DNA from 2 places in the Sneathiella sp. D3-11 genome. Region 2 is predicted to be linked to the other one. Evidence: riboswitches for the same ligand, from Rfam matches in the RefSeq annotation. Region 2 holds a riboswitch; the other holds the start of a gene.
The links. Region 2 has a riboswitch for glycine ahead of AC0L73_RS07220 (L-serine ammonia-lyase). Riboswitches for the same ligand answer to the same signal wherever they lie in the genome.

Region 1: linked by a shared signal. The riboswitch ahead of gcvT (glycine cleavage system aminomethyltransferase GcvT) and the one ahead of AC0L73_RS07220 (L-serine ammonia-lyase) in region 2 are both predicted to bind glycine.

The regions. Positions count from the first base shown of each region.
Region 1 is NZ_CM147911.1:2,481,496-2,487,658, forward strand. It holds gene ispH (4-hydroxy-3-methylbut-2-enyl diphosphate reductase) at 1-580, opposite strand, end outside; gene AC0L73_RS12680 (hypothetical protein) at 1,006-1,368, shown strand; glycine riboswitch at 1,487-1,577, shown strand; glycine riboswitch at 1,581-1,674, shown strand; partial or broken gene gcvT (glycine cleavage system aminomethyltransferase GcvT) at 1,763-2,845, shown strand; gene gcvH (glycine cleavage system protein GcvH) at 2,867-3,244, shown strand; gene gcvPA (aminomethyl-transferring glycine dehydrogenase subunit GcvPA) at 3,241-4,584, shown strand; gene gcvPB (aminomethyl-transferring glycine dehydrogenase subunit GcvPB) at 4,584-6,163, shown strand, end outside.
Region 2 is NZ_CM147911.1:1,393,316-1,399,478, forward strand. It holds gene AC0L73_RS07185 (acyl-CoA dehydrogenase family protein) at 1-107, shown strand, start outside; gene AC0L73_RS07190 (PaaI family thioesterase) at 97-543, shown strand; gene AC0L73_RS07195 (MaoC family dehydratase) at 550-1,035, opposite strand; gene bfr (bacterioferritin) at 1,141-1,608, shown strand; gene AC0L73_RS07205 ((2Fe-2S)-binding protein) at 1,727-1,918, shown strand; gene AC0L73_RS07210 (NAD(P)H-dependent flavin oxidoreductase) at 2,003-2,974, opposite strand; gene AC0L73_RS07215 (hypothetical protein) at 3,575-3,925, shown strand; glycine riboswitch at 4,012-4,098, shown strand; glycine riboswitch at 4,102-4,193, shown strand; gene AC0L73_RS07220 (L-serine ammonia-lyase) at 4,346-5,725, shown strand; gene speE (polyamine aminopropyltransferase) at 5,730-6,163, opposite strand, start outside.

The DNA.
Region 1 (6,163 bases), 1.1 Mb from region 2:
TCTCAATCGACGGAAAGCGCTTCTTAAGAATGCCAACAATTTCTGCTGTTTCATCAACGGAAAGTGTTGTTTGAGTGAGATAAGCCAAGCTTTTCCCAACCTGCTTTTGGGTAAAGGATCTTGCCTCTTCCGCCGTTTCAATGAGGCTGATCTGACCCTCGGCAAGTTGTCCCATCGTTCCGATTACTTCAGGATGACCGCGATGACCAATCAGGATAATCTCATGATTGTCCCGTTCGTGGCGTTCCGCTTCCCGATGCACTTTGCTGACAAGCGGGCAGGTAGCGTCGATATAGAACATTTTGCGGTTTTCCGCCTCGGCCGGTACTGATTTTGCGACACCGTGGGCTGAAAAAATCACAGGAACGTCTTTTGGTATATCCGCCAGTTCGTCAACGAAGACTGCCCCCTTCTTTTCGAGGCTTTCGACAACGAAACGATTATGCACAATTTCATGGCGGACATAGACCGGCGCGCCATATTTTTCGAGGGCTCTTTCAACAATTTGGATCGCACGGTCCACGCCAGCGCAAAAACCGCGCGGCGCCGCCAATAGCAATGTCCGTTCTGATCTATCCATAATTGCTTCCAAGCCTGAATTGGTTCATAGAATATTCCTGCGGACCGTGAAAACTTGCTAATTCCGCTGGACCATCCTAGATTTGCCGAACTCATACAACAGTTTCAAGGGTAATGCCATATCTAGGCGAGGTAAATTCAAATGATGATGGCAACAATTGCGCCGTCGTCCGAAAATCTGTATTTCTTTGGACATATGCAGGCTGGTGTCTTGCCGTTTGCGATAGCGTCCAAAATACTCTTTAGTTCCTTATACGCCGGTACATTAACATTATGCCTAGTCTCAAATTCATAAATACATCTTTACGCGCATGTTTTCTGACTGTTCCACTGCTAATTACATCAGCTTGCAGCGGTAGTGTCGATACAGATATATTCAGCATTTTCGGCAGCTCTAAACCACCACTTCCCTGCCCACGGGTGGAAGTGCTACCCGGTGCAGAGACCATCACTATCTTTCGTGAAGGGGAGGGGCGCGACCTTGTTGACGTTCAATTTGAAGGCATCATCGCCCCATTTAGTGGCCAATGCCAGTATGTGGACGATGACACAGCCGTTGTTGTTGAGCTCATCCTGCGCATAGGGGCGACCAAGGGACCGGCTGCGACCAGCCAGACAGAGGAATTTCCTTTTTTTGTCGCTATAGCGGAAAGAACGGGCGAGATTATCGCCAAGAAAATTTTCTATAGCCCGGTCGAGGTTGAGGAAGGACGTCGTCGTGCCACTGTTCAGGAAGAACTGGAACAACGCATCCCCTTGACCGGCCTTAAGACCGGGGGGATTATGTAATTATCATCGGATTTCAGCTCACACGTGAGCAGTTGGAATTGCAGAGCTAATTACGGGCGTGAGGCCAATAGTTGTTTGACTATTCTTAAATCGACATTATTATCGCGCGGATATTCAGTCGATCCCCGCGGGAGAGATGGTCGTTATGAGCCATCGCCGAAGGAGCAACCACCCCGGAAACTCTCAGGCAACCGGACCGCAGGGGGATGAAACTCTGGAAAGCAAATTACGTATGTAATTTCACCGAAGGGGTAAGCGATATGGCAGTTGCCAACATCGTCAATTCTCTCAGGTTATAGGACAGAGGGGGTCAATCCAGCGGGTTTTTGCTGGAGAATTTGGCTTTTGTCCGCAACCAGGGTTGTCCTATGAGTGAAACTTCGTCGACGAAAAAACCGTCCTTTACAATTTGCATGTCGAACTCGGCGCCAAGATGGTGCCGTTTGCGGGCTACGACATGCCTGTGCAATATCCTGCCGGTATTCTGAATGAGCATTTGCATACCCGGGAGGCGGCCGGGCTTTTCGATGTTTCCCATATGGGGCAGGTGGTTATTTCGGGCGAAAATCCTGCGGGAGCTATCGAGGCACTTATTCCTGGGGATATTCAGGCGCTTTCGGCGGGCGAGATGCGCTATAGCTTTCTCACAAATGATCAGGGCGGCATTCTGGATGATCTTATCGTCACCCGGCGAGAGAATGATCTCTTCGTTGTTGTGAACGCCGCCTGTAAGGAACAGGACATCGCGCTGCTGACAGGCGGGCTTGCAGGTAAGGCTGAGGTCACAGAGCTGACTGATAGAGCTCTTGTCGCTCTGCAAGGTCCAAAAGCAGTCGACGTCCTCGCGCGGTATGCACCGGAAGTCGTCGCTATGTCTTTTATGAACTATCGCGAAGTTGAAATAGATGGTGTTCCCTGTTTCGTGACCCGTTCTGGATACACGGGCGAAGACGGATTCGAGATTTCCATCCCGAATGATCAGGCAGAGGAGATATGTCGGAAGCTGTTGGACGAAACCGAAGTAATGCCAATTGGCCTTGGCGCACGTGATTCGCTCCGTCTGGAGGCGGGGCTGTGCCTTTATGGCCACGACCTTAACGAAGTGACAACGCCGATCTCGGCCGGTTTGATCTGGGCGATCAGCAAGCGCCGCCGCATTGAGGGCGGATTTCCCGGTGCGGATATTATTCAGGCCGACATCGCGAATAAACCGGCGATGAAACGCGTGGGTATTTTACCTGAAGGTCGTGCGCCTGCACGCGAACATACGGTAATTACAAATGAAGCGGGAGAGACCATCGGTGAAATTACGTCTGGTGGGTTTTCTCCCAGCCTTGGAATTCCCATCGCGATGGGCTATGTCCCACTTGATTTTTCAGCCGTTGGAACGAAAATAAATTTGCTTGTCAGAGGTAAGTCTCGCCCCGCCGTGGTTGCGAAAATGCCGTTCGTCGAGCAGCGCTATTATCGAGGATAATTTTTCACTGGAGAGTAATGAATGTCTTACAAATTTACAGAAGATCATGAATGGGTGCTGCTCGAAGGCGACGTGGCGACGATCGGCATCAGCGATTATGCTCAGGGGCAGCTGGGCGACGTGGTCTATGTCGAAGTCCCGACGGTAGGCGATGAAATTACCAAGGGAGATGAACTCGCAGTAGTCGAAAGCGTGAAAGCAGCATCAGAAGTTTATTCCCCGGTGAGCGGTGAAATCGTTGATGTCAACGCTGAGTTGGAAGGCGCGCCAACCGTGGTCAACGAGGATGCTATGAAAGGCGGATGGTTTGCTAAAGTCCGCGTAACGAATAGTGCGGAATTGAACGACCTGATGGATGAAGCCGCCTATAAAACATTTATCGAAGGTCTCGACGAATGAGGTATATGCCGCATACCGACCGGGAACGGAATGAAATGCTGACGAAAATCGGTGTTGGATCGATTGACGATCTCTTTACCGATATCCCGGAAGAAGCCCGTCTTGAGGGCTTGCTTGATTTGCCGCTTCATGAAAGTGAAATGGTGGTTGAGAAGAATTTCCGGAAACTGGCGGCAAAGAATCTCTCGCCCTATTCGGTCCCCTGTTTTTTGGGAGCAGGCGCTTATCAGCATCACGTTCCCTCTGTTGCGGACCATATTATCCAGCGCTCCGAATTTTTGACGGCTTATACGCCATATCAGCCGGAAATCAGTCAGGGTACTCTTCAGGCCTTGTTCGAATTTCAGACTCAAGTGGCATTGATCACGGGGATGGAAGTCGCGAACGCGTCTATGTATGACGGCGCGACATCCTGTGCGGAGGCTGTTTTGATGGCCTGCAGGGTGACACGGCGAAAAAAGGCGGTGATCTCCGGCAATCTGCATCCTCATTACCGCGATGTTACCCATACAACGCTGCAATTTACCGAGTTTGAGACAATCGATCTACCATCCGCTGTTTCGGGCGAGGAGAGTTTCGACGATCACATTGGATCGGATATAGCCTGTGTAGTTGTACAGAATCCGGATTTTTTCGGTCGACTTCATGACTTGAGCGTGCTTGCGGAAAAATGTCACGCCTCGGGTGCTCTCCTTGTTGTTGCGGTGAACGAAGTGGTGTCGCTGGGCGCAATCACATCTCCCGGAGAAATGGGCGCGGATATTGTCGCAGGGGAGGGGCAGTCAATCGGCGTGCCGCTTTCATACGGTGGACCATATGTAGGTCTTCTTGCGACGCGGCAGAAATTTGTTCGGCAGATGCCAGGTCGGCTTTGCGGTCAGACTGTGGATCAGGATGGCAAGCGTGGGTTCGTTCTGACCCTCTCCACGCGGGAGCAGCATATCCGCCGTGAAAAGGCGACAAGTAATATTTGTACGAATGCCGGCCTCTGCTCCCTTGCCTTTACGATTCATATGAGCCTTCTAGGTGAGAACGGCTTGACGAAGCTGGGCTCACTCAATCATTCACAGGCCGTCACGCTTGCAGAAAAGCTCGAGGTGATCGATGGTGTGGAGATTCTCAACGACAGCTTTTTCAACGAATTTACACTTCGCCTGCCGATGAATGCAGCAAGCGCAGTCGAAAAGCTTGGTGAGAAGGGCATACTTGGGGGCGTACCGGTGTCCCGCCTCATCCCGGATGACCCGGAGATGACGAATCTACTTCTTGTCGCGGCGACTGAAACTTGCTCGGCTTCGGATATGGATGAATTTGTCGTTGCGTTGAAGGAGGTGCTCTAATGCTGAATAATAAAGGACGCCCGACGCAACCGACGGCAGTTTCCGAAGGCGAGACATCGCTTAAAACTTATACTGGAAATAAAGGTCTCGACCTTGAATCACCTCTGATATTTGAACAAGGCGTTCCGGGTAGAATTGGTGTCGATATGGCCGACCCACAGCCCGTGAAGAGCCGCCTTGGCGGGATTGAGCGGAAAGGATCCATTGGACTGCCCGATTTGTCGGAACCACAGGTCCTCCGGCATTTTGTCAGGCTTAGCCGACAAAACTATGCGATCGACGCAGGATTTTATCCTTTGGGGTCCTGCACTATGAAGCATAATCCGCGAATCAATGAAAAAGTTGCCCGGCTTGCCGGACTCGGCGACCTGCACCCCATGCAGCCGACAAGCACCGTTCAAGGAGCTTTGGAGTTGGTTGATAGTCTGGCCCATTGGCTTAAGACAATTACCGGTATGCCAGCGGTTGCGATGTCCCCAGCCGCTGGTGCGCATGGAGAGCTTTGTGGTGTAATGGCCATCCGTGCGGCCCATGAAGCGAACGGAGAGAGCCGGGCACGCATTTTGGTGCCGGAATCGGCTCATGGTACAAATCCGGCAACGGCGGCGCTTTGCGGCTATAAGGTGGATGCGGTTCCGGCCCGAAAGGACGGGCGGATGGATCTTGACGCCTTCGCCGACAAGCTTGGTCCTGATGTCGCCGGAGTCATGCTGACGAACCCGAATACCTGCGGCCTGTTCGAAACAGACGTGAAGAAAATTGCCGATATGGTGCATGAAGTCGGTGGCTACTTCTATTGTGACGGCGCCAACCTCAACGCCATTCTTGGTCGGGTTCGTCCGGGCGACCTTGGTGTTGATGCGATGCATATTAATCTGCATAAGACCTTTTCCACGCCGCATGGCGGCGGTGGACCTGGCTCGGGACCCGTTGTTCTCTCTGAAGCCCTAGCACCTTTCGCGCCGATCCCTTTCGTAACTCATGGTGAAAATGGCTTTGATCTTGTTGAGCAGAAGAGCGGTGCCGCCGTTCAAAGTTTTGGCCGGATGAAGGGGTATCATGGGCAGATGGGCATGTTTATCCGTGCACTGGCTTATATGCAGAGCCATGGCGCAGATGGACTTCGTCAGATTGCGGAAGATGCGGTCCTTAATGCTAACTACATTCGGGTAGGCTTAGATGACAAGCTCCATTCGCCGTTTGAAGGCATATGTATGCATGAGGCCCTGTTTGACGATAGCACGTTAAAAGGCACAGGGGTGACGACACTTGATCTTGCAAAGGCGATGATCGATGAAGGATATCACCCGATGACCATGTATTTCCCGCTTGTGGTTCACGGAGCCATGCTGATTGAGCCGACAGAAAGCGAATCACGACAAACTCTGGATCAGTTTATCGGGGCCATGCGGCATCTGCTGGATAAGGCAACGACGGGAGAGAGTGACTATTTCCTCAGTGCGCCGCATTTCGCACCTCGGCGGCGGCTGGATGAAACTGGCGCAGCGCGTAATCCGGTATTGAGATGGCTGCCATCAGCACCAGTGGAAACGGAAGAAACGCCTCTATCTGCAGCATC
Region 2 (6,163 bases):
TAGCCGAAGCTTTTGCCTACGCCCGGACCGTCAGGCTCGCAGACGGACCGGATCAGGTGCATATGTCCTCTCTCGGCAAGCAGATAGTGGCGCGTTATGCCTCTTAAAGGACAAGAAACACCTGAACGGACGGAGGGCTACGCCAAGCCCTCCGCCTTTTTGCCTCTTCTACCGTTCGTGCAAACCTACGGTGTGAAAATACTGAAGGAAACACCGGGGCAGATTGCGATTGAGGCACCGTTTCAGGAAGCTTTATCCACACCGCCCGACCTCTTTCCGGCGTCATTCGTCGGTACGATCGGTGACATCGCCGCCGTCAGCGCCTGCACGTCCCTGCTGCCTGCTGGATGGGCATGTGCCACACTCGATTTTACAGTAAAGATGACCGGTCCGGCACGAGGAGAAAAATTAATTGCCCGTGGTCGCGTCCTGCAGAACGGGCGGACCCTCTCTGTTGGTGCGGCGGATATCTATTCTGTCTCTAAAGGCGAAGAGAAGCTCTGTGGCTCAGTTCTCGCGTCAACGCGGAACTTCAAGGTTTAGCTGAGATCAGGCCTTTGGACGGCGGCGTACCAGATAGCGCTGCTCCCCTTCCAGTACCAGCTCTTTGCGCTGATTGTGAATAGTTGAGCGCACTGTAACCACGCCGGTTGACCTTTGCTCCTTAAGCTCCGTGATAACAAGCTCCGGATAGACGGTATCGCCATAATATACCGGCCCTAAGAATTTTGATGACTGGTCAATAAAGGCAACGAGCGATTCACCAATTACATGCGGGAATATTCCGGCACCGGAGGCAGTTTGTATCAACACCTGAAACCCATGTGCCAGCAACTCCGGATGCCCCTGAGTTTTGCAATATTCAACATCATAATGAATCGGGTGATTATCACCGGAGGCCGCCTGAAAGGCAGAGAAATTTGCATCACGCAATGTCCGCGATGGAATGTAGAACCTTTGGCCGACGGTCAAGTCTTCGAAATAGCTTGCTTCGGCAAATTTGTGGTTTTCTGGGTTAAATTGATCTTCGGACATTCCTCGCCTCACTTGTTTATCAAGTCTTGTTCGTTATGGCATTTGTTTAACACTGCCGCTGCGCTATAGTTAAGGGACATATCATGGCAACGCAAGGAGCTATTCATGAAAGGCGACACGTCAATTATCAAGCATCTTAACGTCATTCTAAAGAATGAATTGACGGCCATTAATCAATATTTCCTGCATGCTCGCATGCTTGAAGACTGGGGCCTTAAAGAATTAGGCGAGAAAGAATATGAAGAATCCGTCGATGAGATGAAGCATGCAGACAAGCTCATCAAACGGGTGCTCTTCTTAGAAGGTCTTCCAAACCTGCAGGATCTCGGCAAGTTGATGATTGGCGAAGACGTCGGGGAAATCATCGAATGCGACCTTAAAATGGAGCATGTCGCTCACGTCGATTTAAAAGCGGCCATCAAAGATTGCGAAAGCAAGCAGGACTACGTATCCCGCGATTTGCTGGTCGATATCCTTGAATCTGAAGAGGAGCATATTGATTGGCTGGAAACCCAGCTTGGCCTAATTGAGAAGATGGGACTTCAAAACTACGTTCAGTCACAAGTTTCCTAAATTAGCCCCTTAGTAGCAAATTCCCGCCCTATAAACTTCCCTTGCCATTGACAATTAGTCGCACAGCGCTTAATTTATTAGGAATGATTGTCATTTTTAATATTAAACAAGTTGAAGAATGTATATTTGCCTTTGTAATGGATTGACTGATAGAGACATTAAAAGCGCCGTCGCCTCAGGTGCGCAACGCATCGCAAATGTCTATGAAACACTGGGAGCAGCACCACAATGTGCAAAATGCACATCTAATATCCGGGATATCATCCGGGAAACAACCGGTAGCAGCGCGCCAATCACCGTTCGGCGCTGATCCGGCGACATCACCCTGTAATCTTAAATATGCTGGAAATTTGAAGAAATTACCCCCACCCGTTAGGGTGAGGGAAAATTCAGTCTAAATGGCCTTATTATTGATTTCAGCCTTGGCCTGGGCATACTGTTCTTTTAAGCGATCAACATATTCTTCAACACTTGGCACATCGCTTACGCTGCCAATTCCCTGCCCGGAACCCCATATGTCTTTCCAGGCTTTCGATTTACCCGTACTACCGCTGCCGAAATTCATCCGGCTTTTATCGGCACCCGGCAAATTCTCCGGATCAAGCCCCGCTTTTTCCACACTGGGGCGCAAATAGTTACCGTGAACGCCGGTAAAGGTGTTCGTATAGAGAATATCCTCGCCTGTGCTTTCAACGATCATATTTTTGTAGTCGTCTACCGCGTTGGCTTCTTTGGTAGCGATAAATGCACTCCCCATATAGGCGAGATCCGCGCCCATTGCCTGGGCTGCAAGGATTGATCGGCCATTCGCAATGGCCCCGGAAAGAGCAATCGGCCCATCAAAGAACTGCCGCACTTCGGAGACAAGCGCGAACGGACTTAACCGCCCCGCATGCCCGCCAGCGCCCGCGCAAACCAGAATTAAACCATCGACGCCTGCTTCCAATGCCTTTTGGGCATGGCGGATGGTAGTCACGTCATGCAGGATAATTCCGCCGTAAGAATGTATCGCCTCAACAATTTCATTCGGGGCCCGAAGGCTCGTGATGATAATCGGCACTTCATGCTTAACGCAGAGTGCAACATCTTCCTCCAAACGAGTATTTGACGCATGTACAATCTGATTGACAGCAAAGGGGGCGACCTTCTTGTCAGGATTCGCCGCCGCATAGTCAGCAAGTTCTGACTTGATCTGAAAGAGCCATTCGTCAAGCTGAGAAATCGGCCTTGCATTAAGAGCAGGAAAAGATCCGACGATGCCCTGCTTGCACTGAGCAATTACCAGTTCAGGCCCGGATACAATAAACATTGGTGATGCAATAACTGGGAGAGAAAGACGCCCTTCCAGAACGGTCGGCATTGTCATTTACGAGATGACTCCTGATACTGGGATAAATATAGCCAAGCCTGGATCTTACGCCCAGTTACTTGGCTATGGATGGTTGAGCTAAGTCTGGATCTTGCGCCCAGTTACCCGACCTTTTAATTATTTAGCCAAGCCTGAATCTTTTCGCTCAGTTACCCGGCTTGGGCATTTTCTTAGCAGGCTTTTTCAAAGATGACAAATTGTCATTATTGACAAAATTTCATTTTTTTATTTCGCACCTGCAGCATTATTGCGAAAAATCATTGAAAAACATAATATTATTACCTTTGGGTGCTCATTAAAAAAATTCAGAGATATCGGCATTAGATCAGATTTGGGCTCAAAACAATGTGATCTCACCCCGATTCACAAAACATGATTCTCTTTATTGCTTATAATTTCCATCAAACCAGACCCAATATGCCCGGCTATTATTTCCTACAGAGCGGGAAAATTTGACCGCTTACCTATATCGCATCACTCCTGTCCGTCTCTCAAAGGAACGAAAAAGCGAAGAAATACAGACTTTTTACCTTTCCCTTGATACTGGCACAAAGGCTGCATACTCGATGAGTAGATAAATTTTTATGGAGACTATTCGTGCTGCAAGCTGAAATGAACACACAATCTGTTGCAAACAGATTCGAAAAACGTGGGGCCTTTCGCGTATCAAACCCGGTCCTCAGCGTAGAAATTGAGGGCATTCGGTTTTCGACAGAGAACTGGTCTCTTGACGGAATGCTGCTAAACGGTATCGCAGACCATGTTATACTTGATCAAACTGTCGAAGGAATTATCGGGCCCGTTGGCTCCCCAGAAATGTGCCGATTTGGCGGACGCATCGTGCGAATTGATGAAGATGAGATGACAACGGCGGTGGAACTCGATGAAAAAAGCGCTGATGTCGCGGCATTGCTACCCCTTTGGGTTTTGAAATACGGCACCCGTTGATCCATTTCGGAAGGCCCGGACTTGACAATGCCAAAGCGCGGTCTCTAAGGTCTATGTGAATTGCCGGACTATGCTGGCATTCCTTGATTATCCTGATGGGAGAGACCGGACTTACCGGCGCCGAAGGAGCAACCGCCCCGGAAACTCTCAGGCACATGTACCGTCAGGAAAGAGGGCTCTGGAGAGTATGCTGAGGCCATGGCTAACGCATCACCGAAGAGGTAAGTCGGCGATATGTCGACGTAATCTTTCAGGTAACCGGACAGAGGGGGCATCTATTGAACGCATTGGTGAATTTTTCACCAGAGTGAGAAAAGGTGCCTGTAAATGACAAAACCATCCAAACCCGGCCTTGGCAACGTTACGCCAGTTGTACCATCAAAGCCAACTGCACCGCCTAACCCAACGTCTCAGTTGGATATCAACATCAGCGTAACCGATCTTTATACAATCGGTATTGGCCCATCAAGCTCCCATACCGTGGGGCCCATGCGGGCGGCAAAGCGTTTCGTCGATCGTCTAGCGTCAGAGGATTTACTTGATTCGACCGATCGTCTGCTGGTCGAGCTTTATGGCTCGCTTGCTCTCACTGGCGCCGGTCATGCGACGGACATTGCTATTCTTCTTGGACTAAGTGGGGAACGCCCTTCCTCCGTTGATCCGGAGAAAGTACAACCGCTTATCGACAAAATACGGACAAGCGGGGAAATTTCACTAAACGGACATCGTATAATTCCCTTTTTTGAGGACCAAAGTCTCCTTTTCCTGAAAGATCAACTCCTTCCTGAACATTCTAACGGCATGCGGTTCTATGCCTATGATGCAAAGGGTGCGCAGCTTTTCTGCCGGGACTATTTCTCCGTGGGAGGCGGATATGTTGTCTCTCACAACGAAGGGGACAGGGCAGAAACGAAGGGTCATAACATTGTGCTACCCTATCCTTTCACCTCCGCAGACGAACTTCTCGATATGGGCAAGGAAAGCGGCCTCACCATTGCTGAGATGATGCTTGCCAATGAAAGCAGTTGGCGAAGTGAGGAAGAAACCTTCGCCTTCCTTGATGATGTCAATGAAGCCATGATCAACTGCATCAAGAGGGGCTGCGAGGGAGAGGGTATCCTGCCGGGCGGCCTTAAGGTAAAGCGCCGGGCAAACGCGTTGTATCAAGACTTAATGGAAAATCCGGAGCGCGCCTCCCGCGATCCACTGACCGTTCTTGACTGGGTTAATCTCTACGCCCTCGCCGTCAATGAGGAGAACGCCGCCGGTGGGCGAGTGGTGACGGCTCCCACAAATGGTGCGGCCGGGGTAATTCCCGCGGTACTTAAATATTACCAACGCTTCTGCCCCGGCGTCACAAAGGAGGGGACGCGCAATTTCCTGCTCACCGCAGCAGCAATTGGCGCAATCTATAAAAAACGCGCATCAATCTCCGCCGCAGAAATGGGGTGTCAGGGGGAAGTGGGGGTCGCCTGTTCCATGGCTGCAGGTGCCCTTACCGCCGTTCTGGGAGGCACGAACGAACAGGTGGAAAATGCCGCTGAGATCGGCATGGAGCATAATCTTGGTTTGACCTGCGATCCGATCGGCGGATTAGTGCAGATCCCCTGCATCGAACGCAATACCATGGGCGCGATGAAGGCGATTAATGCCTGCCGCCTCGCGCTGTCCGGTGACGGCACGCATGTGGTATCTCTTGATGAGGTGATCGAGACGATGCGCCAGACCGGCGTCGATATGCTCAGCAAATATAAGGAAACCTCGCAAGGTGGCCTTGCCGTTAACGTCGTGGAGTGCTAGCTGCTCAATCTTCGCGCGTCAGTATCTTCTGGATATGAAGCGGGAGAGCAAAAGCCGCAAGATGGACTTCCGGTGTATAATAGTCCGTCGTGATCCCGGCCTCGACAAAGCGTGCGACAAGGCGGGAGAGACTCACTTTTCGATGATCCGGCTCATCCGTCGCCCAGCCGTAGGCCATCACTCCACCGACATAACTCGGGATCGCGGCGAGATAAAAACTGACATCCTTGAACAAACTACCGAGACGGTCATAGCTCGTTTTTAGTTCTTCTTCCTGAACGAAAGGCACGCCGTTTTGCGTAATTATAATACCACCGTTCGCAAGACGGGCCTTGCAGTCCGCATAGAATTCCTGTGTATAGAGGACTTCCCCGGGTCCATGCGGATCAGTGCTGTCGATAATAATTACATCCCATTTCTCATCGGTCTCTCGCACAA